One region of the Methylobacterium fujisawaense genome, then DNA from elsewhere that is predicted to be linked to it. Evidence: predicted binding sites of a transcription regulator. Region 1 holds the regulator's gene; each other region holds the start of a gene.
What was found. The regulator PhoB, encoded in region 1, activates phosphate uptake and scavenging genes when phosphate is short. The targets are predictions, from matches to a motif close to TGTCATNNANCTGTCAT.
Positions count from the first base shown of each region.

Region 2: the regulator PhoB is predicted to act here: its motif matches at 2,597-2,613, upstream of ABC766_RS16995 (Orn/Lys/Arg decarboxylase N-terminal domain-containing protein).
Region 3: the regulator PhoB is predicted to act here: its motif matches at 2,372-2,388, upstream of ABC766_RS03760 (YdcH family protein).

Region 1 covers NZ_CP155000.1:5,927,165-5,931,174, reverse strand. The annotation lists gene ABC766_RS28125 (protein-disulfide reductase DsbD family protein) at 1-1,625, shown strand, start outside; gene phoB (phosphate regulon transcriptional regulator PhoB) at 1,805-2,500, opposite strand; gene phoU (phosphate signaling complex protein PhoU) at 2,689-3,408, opposite strand; gene pstB (phosphate ABC transporter ATP-binding protein PstB) at 3,527-4,010, opposite strand, start outside.
Region 2 covers NZ_CP155000.1:3,576,828-3,580,837, forward strand. The annotation lists partial or broken gene ABC766_RS16985 (TonB-dependent receptor) at 1-950, opposite strand, end outside; gene ABC766_RS16990 (hydroxyacid dehydrogenase) at 1,463-2,443, shown strand; gene ABC766_RS16995 (Orn/Lys/Arg decarboxylase N-terminal domain-containing protein) at 2,662-4,010, shown strand, end outside.
Region 3 covers NZ_CP155000.1:794,122-798,131, reverse strand. The annotation lists gene ABC766_RS03775 (5-(carboxyamino)imidazole ribonucleotide synthase) at 325-1,437, opposite strand; gene purE (5-(carboxyamino)imidazole ribonucleotide mutase) at 1,434-1,931, opposite strand; gene ABC766_RS03765 (YdcH family protein) at 2,010-2,270, opposite strand; gene ABC766_RS03760 (YdcH family protein) at 2,402-2,584, shown strand; gene ABC766_RS03755 (propionyl-CoA synthetase) at 3,031-4,010, shown strand, end outside.

The sequences.
Region 1 (4,010 bases):
CGCCGGCGCTCTGGCCCCTGCGCCTGTCGAGCCAGGGCGACACGCTGCAGCTCGATTTCGCCGCGACCGGCCTGAAACCGGAATCCATCCGGAACGCCGCCTATTTCCCCTATGCCGAGACGGCGATCGACAACGCCGCCGCGCAGGTGATGACCGTCGACGAGACCGGTCTGCATCTGACCATCGCGCGCAGCAGCCCGACCGATCCTGTGCCCGCGGCCCTGCCCGGCGTCCTGACGATCGACGAGGTCGGCACGGACGGCACCCGCCGCCTTGCCTTCGCGTATGGTGACGAGCCGGTGCTTCCTGCCGTCGCGGCCGCGTCGAGCGCGCCGAATCCGGCCGGAGCCCCGCCGGCCGTCGCCGAGTTCGACGCGCTGACCCTCGCGACCGCCGCGGCCTTCGCCTTTCTGGGCGGCCTGATCCTCAACCTGATGCCCTGCGTCTTCCCGGTGCTGTCCATCAAGGTGCTGAGCCTCGTGCGGCATGCCGGCGAGGGCCCGGCGCGGCTGCGGCTGCACGGCCTCGCCTACACGGCCGGCGTGCTGGCGAGCTTCCTCGGCCTCGCATCCCTGCTGATCGCCCTGAAGGGTGGCGGGGCCGCGATCGGCTGGGGCTTCCAGCTGCAATCGCCCGCCATGGTCGCAGCCCTCGCCTATCTGCTGTTCGCGATGGGCCTGAGCCTGTCCGGAGTGGTCCATGTCGGCGGCCGGCTCGCCGGCCTCGGAGACGGCCTGACCCGGCGTGCCGGCCTGAGCGGCTCGTTCTTCACGGGCGTGCTGGCGACCCTGGTGGCGACCCCCTGCACGGCGCCGTTCATGGGCTCGGCGGTAGGCTTCGCGCTGACGCAGAGTGCCGGTGTCGCGCTCGCCGTCTTCGCGAGCCTCGGCCTCGGCCTCGCCCTGCCCTTCCTGGTGCTGACCCTCTGGCCGCCGGCCCTGCGGGCGCTGCCGCGGCCGGGCGCCTGGATGGAGACCCTCAAGCAGGTCCTGGCCTTCCCGGTCTACGCCACTGTGGCCTGGCTGATCTGGGTTCTGGCGCAGCAGGTCGATCCGCGTGGGCTGCTGGCGGCGCTGATCGGCCTCGTCCTGATGGGCTTCGCCGCCTGGGCCTGGGAACACGGCCGCGCCGCCGCGCCCGGGGCGGGCCGGGTCGCGCGGGTCGCTGCGGCCCTCGCGCTGGTCGCCGTGGCGGCCCTCGCCGTGACCCTTCCGCGTGACCGCGCCGCGCCGTCGGCGCAGGCCGCCGCCGACGGGGTCGAGCCCTTCACTCAGGCGCGTCTCGACGCCCTGGTGGACGCGCACCGCCCCGTCTTCGTGGACATGACCGCCGCGTGGTGCATCACCTGCGCGGTGAACGAGGCGACCTCGCTCAACACCAAGGCCGTGCGGGCCGCGATGGCCGAGCGCGGCGTGACCTACATGAAGGGCGACTGGACCAACCAGAATCCCGAGATCACCCGTCTGCTGGAGAAGCACGGGCGCAGCGGCGTGCCGCTCTACCTCCTCTATACCGGAACCGGAGCGCCTCAGGTGCTTCCGCAGATCCTCACCGAGGGGACGGTTCTGGCGGCGCTCGACGCCGTGCCGGTCGCGTCCGGCCGGAGCGCGGCGCTGACCCGCTGAGACAGTTTTAGGGTCTCAGGCCTCTGGGCATCGACGCGCGGCCCGCCGTCTTTGCGAGCGAAGCGAAGCAATCCAGAAGCGCCACGCTCGCAGGCGTCCCGATGCCCTGGGTCACTTCGCTGCGCTCGTGATGACGGCGCGTCGGACCGTTTTTCTCTCCGATGGCGCGCGGGGCCGCCTCAGGCCTCGAGCGAGAACGTCTCGTCGAAGGCGTAGCCCGAGCCGCGGACCGTGCGGATCGGGTCGGCTTGGCGCGGGCCGTTCAGTGCCTTGCGCAGCCGCCCGACATGGACGTCGACCGTGCGCTCGTCGATGTAGACGTCGTGTCCCCAGACCCCGTCGAGGAGCTGCTCGCGGGAGAAGACCCGGCCCGGCGCCAGCATCAGGAATTCCAGCAGACGGAACTCTGTGGGGCCGAGATGCAGCTCCTCGCCGCCGCGGCGGACGCGATGGCCGGTGCGGTCGAGTTCGAGGTCGCCCGCCGCCAGCCGGTCCGAGACGTGGGCGGGCTTGGCCCGGCGGAGCAGCGCGCGGATCCGGGCGAGCAGTTCCGGGACGGAGAACGGCTTGACGATGTAGTCGTCGGCGCCCGTCCCGAGACCGCGGATCCGGTCGCCCTCCTCGCCCCGGGCGGTGAGCATGATCACGGGCAGCCGCTCGGTCTCCCGGCGCGCCCGGATCCGCCGGCACAGCTCGATGCCCGACAGGCCGGGCAGCATCCAGTCGAGCAGGACGAGATCGGGGATCCGCTCCGCCAGGAGCAGCTCCGCGTCGTCGCCGCGAGCCGCGGAATCCACCAGAAAGCCCTCGGCTTCCAGATTGTAGCGCAGCAGCGTGGTCAGCGCCTCCTCGTCCTCGACGATCAGGACTTGCATGCTCACGTTCGAAGATCCGTTCACGAAGCGGCGCCATACGGCCTGCAGGCGCGCCGACTCTCCTTGGAGCCGGCGGGCAGGCGGAGGGTGCAGGAGGCGCCGCTCAGCCTCAACCCGCACGCTCCGATTCTCCGGCGGCGCCCCACAGGAGCGCGCGCAGGCCGACGCCTGGACCGGGGGCGGCCCGCTTACGGAGCCGGCACCCCGTCCACGGTCGCATAGTTCGACGCATCGTTCTTCGGCCGATCGCCCGCCAGGGCCTCGCCCGTGGCGAGATAGTGGATCGTCTCGGCGATGTTGGTGGTGTGGTCGCCGATCCGCTCGACGTTCTTGGCGCAGAACAGAAGATGCGTGCAGAACGAGATGTTGCGCGGATCCTCCATCATGTAGGTCAGGAGCTCGCGGAACAGCGAATTGTACAGGGCGTCGATCTCGCCGTCCCGCTCCCAGACATCGTGGGCTGCCTGGACGTCGCGGCTCGCATAGGCGTCGAGAACGTCCTTGAGCTGGCCCTCCGCGAGGTCGCTCATGTGGCGCACACCGAGAACGATCTTCTGGGCCGGCGCCTGATCGGAGATCGCCACCACCCGCTTGGCGACGTTCTTGGCGAGGTCGCCGATCCGCTCGAGGTCGCCGGAGACGCGGATCGCCGAGATCGTCTCACGCAGATCGATCGCCAGGGGCTGACGCCGGGCGATCAACAGCACGGCGCGCTCCTCGATGTCCCGCTGCAGGGCGTCGAGGCGCTTGTCGGCGACGATCACCGCCTGGGCGAGCGTGTCGTCCCGGCGCACGAGGGCGTCCGTCGCCTCCGCGGTCATCTTCTCGGCCACGCCGCCCATCTCCGAGATCGAGCGACGCAGGTTCTCCAGGTCGGTGTCGTAGGAGGTGACGATATGGCCGGGCATGGCGAATCCTTCGATGGGTCCCGGGGGCGGCGCTCCGCGGAGGCCCTCGGGGACCCGCCGGCCCTCCGCGGATGCGGCGACCGGACGGCCTTCCCCGAGACCGGAGCGTCCAGGCAGACTAGCCGAACCGGCCGGTGATGTAGTCCTGGGTGCGGCGTTCCGTCGGGTTCATGAACATCCGGTTGGTCGGACCGAACTCGATCAGCTGGCCCAGATACATGAAGGCGGTGAACTGCGAGATGCGCGCCGCCTGCTGCATGTTGTGGGTGACGATCACGATGGTGAACTCGTCGCGCAACTGCTCGATCAGCTCCTCGATGCGGCCGGTGGAGATCGGGTCGAGGGCCGAGGTCGGTTCGTCGAACAGGATCACCTCCGGGCGCTGCGCCACCGTGCGGGCGATGCACAGGCGTTGCTGCTGGCCGCCCGACAGGCCCGTACCCTGCTGCTTGAGCTTGTCCTTCACCTCGTCCCAGAGGGCGGCCTTGCGCAGGGAGGCCTCGATCCGGCCGTCGAGTTCGGATTTCGGCAGCTTCTCGTAGAGGCGCAGGCCGAAGGCGACGTTGTCATAGATCGACATCGGGAACGGCGTCGGCTTCTGG
Region 2 (4,010 bases), 2.4 Mb from region 1:
ACATCCGCGAACAGCGTGACCTGATCGGTCAGGTCGTACTCGGTGCGCAGCAGGCCGCCGCGATCGTCGACGTCCGAGTATTCCCAGGGCTGGGTCAGGTTCAGGCGACCGTCGGGCGCCCGCGGTACGGGCACGCCGGCCCGCAGGAGGAACGGGCGCAGCGGCGCGTTGAAGCGGTCCGTCTGCGCCAGCAGGTAGAGCCACGCGCGGAACCGGTCACCCTGGTAGTCGAGGGCCAGGGCCGCGACGCCGGTCGTCTCGGTCTGGCGGTCGAAGGGCGTGGCGCCGCCGTGCAGGCTGCCGACGACGCGGGCGCCCCATTCCCGTCCCGGCCCCCAGCGGCGGGCGACGTCGACCTGGCTGCCGCCCCAGGCGGTCGAGCCGTAATCCAGGGTGACGCGGGTCAGGTCCGCGCCGGCGCGCTTCGGGACGATATTGACCACGCCGCCGACCGCGCCGTTCGGCGACACCCCCGTGAGGGCGGCGGACGGCCCCTTCAGGACCTCGATGCGCTCCACGTAGTCGGTGAAGATGCGGAAGCTCGGGGCAATGCCGTAGAGCCCGTCGAAGGCGACCTCGCCGCTGGTGTTCTCGTTGGACGGGAAGCCCCGGATAGAGAAGGAGTCGAACGGCGCCCCCGTGGTCTGGGTGGCGCGCACCGACGGGTCGAGGACCAGGGTCTCGGACACCGTCCGCGCCTGCCGGTCCCGGATGAGCGTGTCGGTGTAGCTGGCGATGCTGAAGGGCGCCTCCTGGATCTCGGTATCGCCCAGCAGGCCGAGGCGACCGCCCCGCGCCACCTGACCGCCGGCATAGGCCGGCACCGGTCCGCGCGGCGCGGCCGCGCTCGCGACCGAGATCTCGTCGAGCTGGACCTCCCGGCCGGCCCCGGCCTCCTCCGCGCGGGCCGCGTGCAGCCCGGAACCGACGAAGCCCAGCAGGACAGCCATCGGGAGAACCGGCCGGGCCGCGCGCCGCCGGCGCCGGTTCCGCGCGGAAACCGGCACCGAGAAATCTTGAGACCGCATTGTCGTGACGAAAGCTCCGAATCACGGAGCAAGGCAGCAAATATCTCTACGTGTGTCAAAAATACATTTGGATTAATTATAATTATATTCAGCGCGCGCAGGGTCGATCTACGTGATCGATATTGAGTGCGTTCTATACTGGCTTCCATTGCCGAACGACATCATTATCAGTGCCTCACTCATCATCGCACGGTCGAGCAGGCGATTTCGCGGAAGGCCGGGCCGGAGCTCGGCTGAGGCGCGCGGCCGGGATCGTCGGGCCGGGCGGGGCGTGCGGGGCCCGACACGGCCGCGATCGGGTGTGGATCGCGCGCGTCCGATCGGGTTGCCGCGGCGGAGACCGGGGCGCCCGGTTGCCAGGGTTGCCCACCCCGCCTAGACGGGCCCGGCGCGAAACGTGCCTGTCACCCCTCCTCTAGTGCAGAGGTTTTCCCGTGATCACCGGTCCGTGCCTCATCGTCCAGCCGATCCACGCGGCGGGCCTCGACCGGCTGCGGGCGGCCGGGCTGGAGCCGCGTCCGGCGAGCGGCACCGATCCCGAGACCCTGGCCCGCGAGGCCGCCGACTGCGTCGCCGTCATCACCCGCAACACCGGCTTCCCGGCCCGCGCCATCGCGGCGGCCCCGGCCCTGCGGGTGATCGGCGTGCACGGCACCGGCACCGACCACGTCGCCACCGCCGAGGCGACCGAGGCCGGGATCGTGGTGGTCAACACGCCCGGCGCCAACGCCGTCTCGGTGGCCGAGCAGACGCTGGCGCTGATCTTCGCCCTGGCCAAGGCCCTGCCGGAGGCCGACCGCTCGGTCCGGCGCGGGGACGACAGCTTCAAGTTCACCGCCCGCCTGATCGAGCTGGCCGGCCTGACGCTGGGCCTCGTCGGCTTCGGGGCGATCGGGCAGGCGACGGCCCGGCTCGGCACGGCCCTCGGCCTGCGGGTGCTGGCCTACGGCCCGAGCCGGCCGGACGCCGACTTCGCCAATGCCGGCGCCCTGCGGGCTCCTTCGGTGGACGCGCTCCTCGCGGAGGCCGACATCGTCTCCCTGCACGTGCCCCTGACCCCGGCCACCCGCGGCCTGATCGGCCGGGACCAGCTCGCCCGGATGAAGCGGGACGCCTTCCTGATCAACACCAGCCGCGGTGGTCTGATCGACGAGGCGGCCCTGGTGGAGGCGCTGGAATCCGGCACGATCGCGGGCGCCGGGCTCGACGTCTTCGCCCAGGAGCCCCTGCCGGCCGACCACCCCCTCGCCCGTCAGGCGCGGGCGATCCTGACGCCCCATGTCGGCGGTTCCACCGGGTCGGCCCTGATCCGCACCGCCGAAACCGCCGCCGGCCGCGTGGTCGACGTGCTGGCAGGCCGGCGGCCGGGCGGACTGGTCAATCCGGATGTCTGGGCGCGGCGGCGCGCCCTGTGATACCCTGAGACGGGTTGCTGCCGCGGGCCGCGCGACCGATCTCCGACCGGCACCTCAGGACGAGGGCGCGGATGGGAAGGCCGCGGTCCAACGGCTCCGACCGCGCCCGGATCACGCCCTTTCGTCCGCACCACGACCGCCCGCCGCGCACGTTGTCATGCAATCGTCGCAGACGGGCCGGAAAGCCACGCGCTGCATCCGAGGCCAGAGAGGGCTCCATGGACTTCCACCGTCGCTTCACGGTCCTGATGTGCGCCCCCGCCTTCGATCCGGACGATCTCGAAGGCGCGCGCGTCAATCAGATCGTGGCAGCCGTGGAGCAGCGCGGCTTCGAGGTGGTGCGCGCCCGGCGGGTCGAGGACGCGGCCATCGCCGTGCAGACCGACGCCGCGGTGGGCTGTCTCGTGGTCGATTGGGGCAAGCGCGGCCTCGACGGCAAGGCCGCCGCCCTCATCGACATGATGCGCAAGCGCGGCCTGGAGATGCCGATCGTCATCATGGTCCGCCGCAAGCGGCTGGAGCACATCCCGGTCGAACTGCTCGATTTCATCGACGGCTACATCTTCCTGGCGGAGGAGACGCCGGAATTCATCGCCCGCGGCCTCGTCAGCCGGGTCACGCAATACGCCCAGACCCTCAAGACGCCGTTCTTCGGCGCGCTCGTCGACTACGCCGAGAAGGGCAACCAGCTCTGGACCTGCCCGGGCCACAACGGCGGCATCTTCTACAACCGGTCGCCGATCGGCCGGATCTTCGTGGAGCACCTGGGGGAAGCGATCTTCCGCGACGACCTCGACAACTCGGTCCTCGACCTCGGCGACCTGCTGACCCACGAGGGCCCGGCGCTGAAGGCCCAGAAGGAGGCCGCGAAGATCTTCGGGGCCGAGAAGACCTACTTCGTCCTCAACGGCACCTCGGCCTCCAACAAGATCGTCCTGTCCTCGCTGATCGCGGAGGACGACCTCGTCCTGTTCGACCGCAACAACCACAAGGCGGCGCATCACGGCGCCCTGTTCCTGGGCGGCGGCATCCCGATCTTTCTGGAAACGGACCGGAACGCCTACGGCCTGATCGGCCCCATGTATCATGAGGCCCTCGACGAGACCCGGATCCGGGAGAAGATCCGCCGGAACCCGCTGGTGACCGATCCCGAGGCGTGGCGCCGGGAGCGGCCGTTCCGCGTCGCGGTGATCGAGCAGTGCACCTACGACGGCACGATCTACGACGCCCAGGAGATCCTGGAGAAGATCGGCCACCTCTGCGACTACATCCTGTTCGACGAGGCCTGGGCGGGCTTCATGAAGTTCCACCCGCTCTACGCCCGCCGCTTCGCCATGGGGCTGACCGGCCTCGACGAGACCTCGCCCGGCATCGTCGCCACGCAATCGACCCACAAGCAGCTCGCGAGCTTCTCCCAGGCCTCGCAGATCCACACCCGCGACGGGCATATCCGCGGCCAGACCCGGCGGGTCGAGCACAAGCGGCTCAACGAGAGCTTCCTCGTCCACGCCTCCACGTCGCCCTTCTACCCGCTCTTCGCCTCGCTCGACGTCGGCGCCCAGATGAT
Region 3 (4,010 bases), 1.5 Mb from region 1:
CTCTCCCCGAGGCGTCGCCCGCCTTGCGCGTGCCCGCCTCGCCCCTCACAGTCCAAGAGCCCGCGCCGTGCGCCGGGCACGCCCGAATCCGGGGCACCGTCGCGCATCACGGTGAAGGCCGGCTTAAGAAGCGCCGCGTCGTGATCCGGCCCCCGCCCGTCCCGGGGACGAAGGCGGTGCAGGCGGAATCGATCGACAGCATTCGGAACCGACCACGCTGTGGTGGAAGCGGTGGGATGTGGCGAAGGTATGGCTCGACGGTTCCGGGACGCCGCAGGCGGGCTTCCGACCGCCATGCGGCGATGCAGGTGTGCCTTGGAAGCCTCAGGAACCGGCCGGGACGGGCCCGAGGCGGGTCACGTGACCCATCTTCCGGCCGGGACGCGCCTCGCCCTTGCCGTAGAGGTGCAGATGGGCGCCGGGCTCGGCCAGCAGGGCGTGCCAGTCGTCGGCCTGGGCGCCGATCAGGTTGCGCATCTCCACCGGCAGGCCGCCGACCCGGCCCGGATCGCCCAGCGGCCAGCCGCAGACGGCCCGCACGTGCTGGGCGAATTGCGAGGTCAGCGCCCCCTCGCTGGTCCAGTGGCCGGAATTGTGGACCCGGGGCGCGATCTCGTTGACCACGAGCCGCTCCGCCCCGTCCTCGCGGACGAGGAACATCTCGACGGCGAGGACGCCGACATAGTCGAGGGCGTCGGCGATCCGCCGGGCGATCTCGAGGGCGATGCGGCCCGTCTCCGGGGCCACGCCCGGGGCCGGCACCCGCGTCAGAGCGAGGATGTGATCGCGGTGCTCGTTCTCGCACAGGTCGTAGGCCGCGAAGCTGCCGTCGCGCCCGCGGGCGCCCACCACGGAGACCTCGCGCTCGAACGGCACGAAGCCCTCCAGGATCAGCGGCGCGCCGCCGAACTCGGCGAACAGGGCGTTGCGGTCGCCCTCGGCCCGCTCGCGGAGCATGCGCTGCCCCTTGCCGTCGTAGCCGAAGCGGCGGGTCTTGAGCACCGCCGGCAAGCCGATCACCTCGATCGCCCGGTCGAGATCGTCGGGCGTGTCCACCGCCCGGAACGGCGCCGTCGGGATGCCCAGCCCGTTGATGAATTCCTTCTCGGAGAGGCGGTCCTGCGTGGTCGAGAGCGCCCGCGCGTTCGGGTGCAGGGCGGCGTGCCGGGCCAGGATGTCGGCGGTGGCGTGCGGGATGTTCTCGAACTCGTAGGTCACGACATCGACGCTGCACGCGAAGGCGGCCAGCGCCTCGGCATCGTCGTAGGCCGCGCAGGTGGTCCGGGCGGCCACGTCGAAGGCGGGGCTGTCCGCGTCGGGGGCGTAGACGTGCGCCTTGAGGCCGTAATCGGCCGCCGCCAGCGCGATCATGCGCCCGAGTTGGCCTCCACCGACGATGCCGAGGGTGGAGCCGGGGCCGAGGATCTTGTCCGTCACGCGTTCTCTTCCGTCACCGGCCGTTCGGCCACCGAGGCGCTCTGGGCCGCGCGCCACGCCTCCAGGCGCTCCGCCAGATCCGGATCGGAGAGCGCCAGGACGGCGGCGGCGAGCAGGGCCGCGTTGATGGCCCCGGCCCGGCCGATCGCCAGGGTCCCCACCGGGATGCCCGCCGGCATCTGGACGATCGAGAGGAGGCTGTCCTGGCCGGACAGGGCCTTGGATTCCACCGGGACGCCGAAGACCGGCAGGCGGGTCATCGCGGCCGCCATGCCGGGCAGGTGCGCGGCGCCGCCCGCCCCCGCGATCACGACCTTGAGGCCGGCCGCGACCGCGCCTTTGGCGAAGGCCACGAGCCGGTCCGGCGTGCGGTGGGCCGACACGATGCGCGCGTCGTAGGGTACGCCGAGGGCATCGAGCGTCTCGGCGGCATGCCGCATGGTCGCCCAGTCGGACTGGCTGCCCATGATGATCGCGACCGGAGGCGACGCCATCGTTGATCCCGGAAAAAGAGGGCGCTTACAGGCGGTGCGGGCCCGCGGCAAGGCGCGACCCGAAGACGTCCACCGGCATCAGGCGATGATGTCCGGCGTGAGCGCGTCCTCGATGTGGAAGATGCGGTCACGCAGGGTGAGCTTGCGCTTCTTCAGACGCTGGATCTGGAGCTGGTCGCCAGCCACGCTGCGCTCCAGCGCCTCGATGGCACCGTCGAGATCCCGGTGCTCCTCGCGCAGCCGCGCCAGTTCGCCCAGGAGGTCCGACTGCGCACTCTCACCCGCCTCGTCCGCCATCGTCACCTGAGGACCCGAAGACCGTTCATGGCCCGAGAGCATGCGTCACGCTCCGGCGCCGGACAAGACGGCGCGGTAAGCAATCATCAGACTTAGCAGCAGAAAACGCTTCGACAGGTCCGGCATCTTGTGCCAATCTCGGTGTGTCGAAACGATGACAGGAGATTCGGCTCATGTCGCTGCAGACGCATCTGAACCAACTCGCCCGGAAGCACGAAGCCCTCGAGCGTGAGATTCAGGAAGCGATCCACAGACCTTCGGCGAACGACCTTCACATCGCCGAGATGAAGCGACGGAAACTCCTTCTCAAGGACGAGATCAACAGGCTGCAGGCGAACGGCAATACGCTGCACTGAGCCCCTGATCCGTCCGCACGGATAGCAGAAACGGCACGACAGCTGCCGCCGCACCGGGAGACCGGTGCGGCGGTTTTGCGTTCTGCGACCGCTCGTTTGGAGAAACGGCCGCCTGGGGATCGCCGATCCGGGCGCGCGTCGTGCTCTCGCGGATGTGACCCCGGAGCCTTGGCGACGGGGCGCCTGCCGCGCCCGCACGCCCGGGGATCGAAACAGACGACCCGCGACCTCCCGGCAGATGCGTTTCCCGCCGGCCACGCCGAAGCGCCCGGCTTCGAAGCCGCCGATCCGGGATGCATCGGGCGAACGCGTCACGGAGCGCCCCTATGGCGCGAGCGAAGGCGCACGGCGGTTCCGGCGACCCACAACCGGCCTCGCACCCGCGGAAGAATGCGCTACTCTGGGCCCCGCTGCCGGAGAGCGGCCCGCGAGGAAACGCCGAACCGATGACGAGAGCCAGCCTGCCGGGCCGCTACCCGGACATCTACGATTCGGCCCGCCGCGACCCGGAGGCGTTCTGGCTCGGCGCGGCGCAGGCGCTCGACTGGGCGGACGTCCCGCAGCGGGCCTTCGCGCCGGATTCCGGCCCCTACGGCCGCTGGTTTCCGGACGGCACCCTGAACGCCTGCCACAATGCCGTGGACCGTCACGCCGACGGAGCGCGGGCGGATCAGGTGGCGATCCGCTACGATTCGCCCGTCACCGGGACCAAGCGCAGCATCACCTACCGCGCGTTGCGCGACGAGGTGGCGGTACTGGCCGCCGTCCTCGCCGGCCTCGGCGTCGGCAAGGGCGACCGGGTGATCCTCTACATGCCGATGGTGCCCGAGGCCCTGTTCGGCATGCTGGCCTGCGCACGGCTCGGCGCGGTGCATTCGGTGGTGTTCGGCGGCTTCGCGGCCAACGAGCTGGCGGTGCGGATCGAGGACGCGGCGCCGAAGGTGGTGCTCGCCGCCTCCTGCGGGATCGAGCCGAACCGCGTGGTCGCCTACAAGCCGCTCCTCGACGCGGCGATCGCGGCCTCGCGCCACAAGCCGGAAGCCTGCCTGATCCTGCAGCGCCCGCAGGCCGCCGCGACGCTCATGCCGGAGCGAGACCGCGACTGGGCCGAGGCCGTGGCGGCCGCCCGTGCGGCGGGGCAGCGGGCGGCCTGCGTGCCGGTCGCCGCCACCGACCCGCTCTACATCCTCTACACCTCCGGGACGACCGGGAAGCCCAAGGGCGTGGTCCGCGATACCGGCGGCTACCTCGTCGCCCTCGCGTGGTCGATGCCGAACCTCTACGGCGTCCAGCCCGGCGAGACCTATTTCTGCGCCTCCGACATCGGCTGGGTCGTCGGGCACTCCTACATCGTCTACGCGCCGCTCCTGCACGGCTGCACCACGGTCCTGTACGAGGGCAAGCCGGTGGGCACGCCGGATGCCGG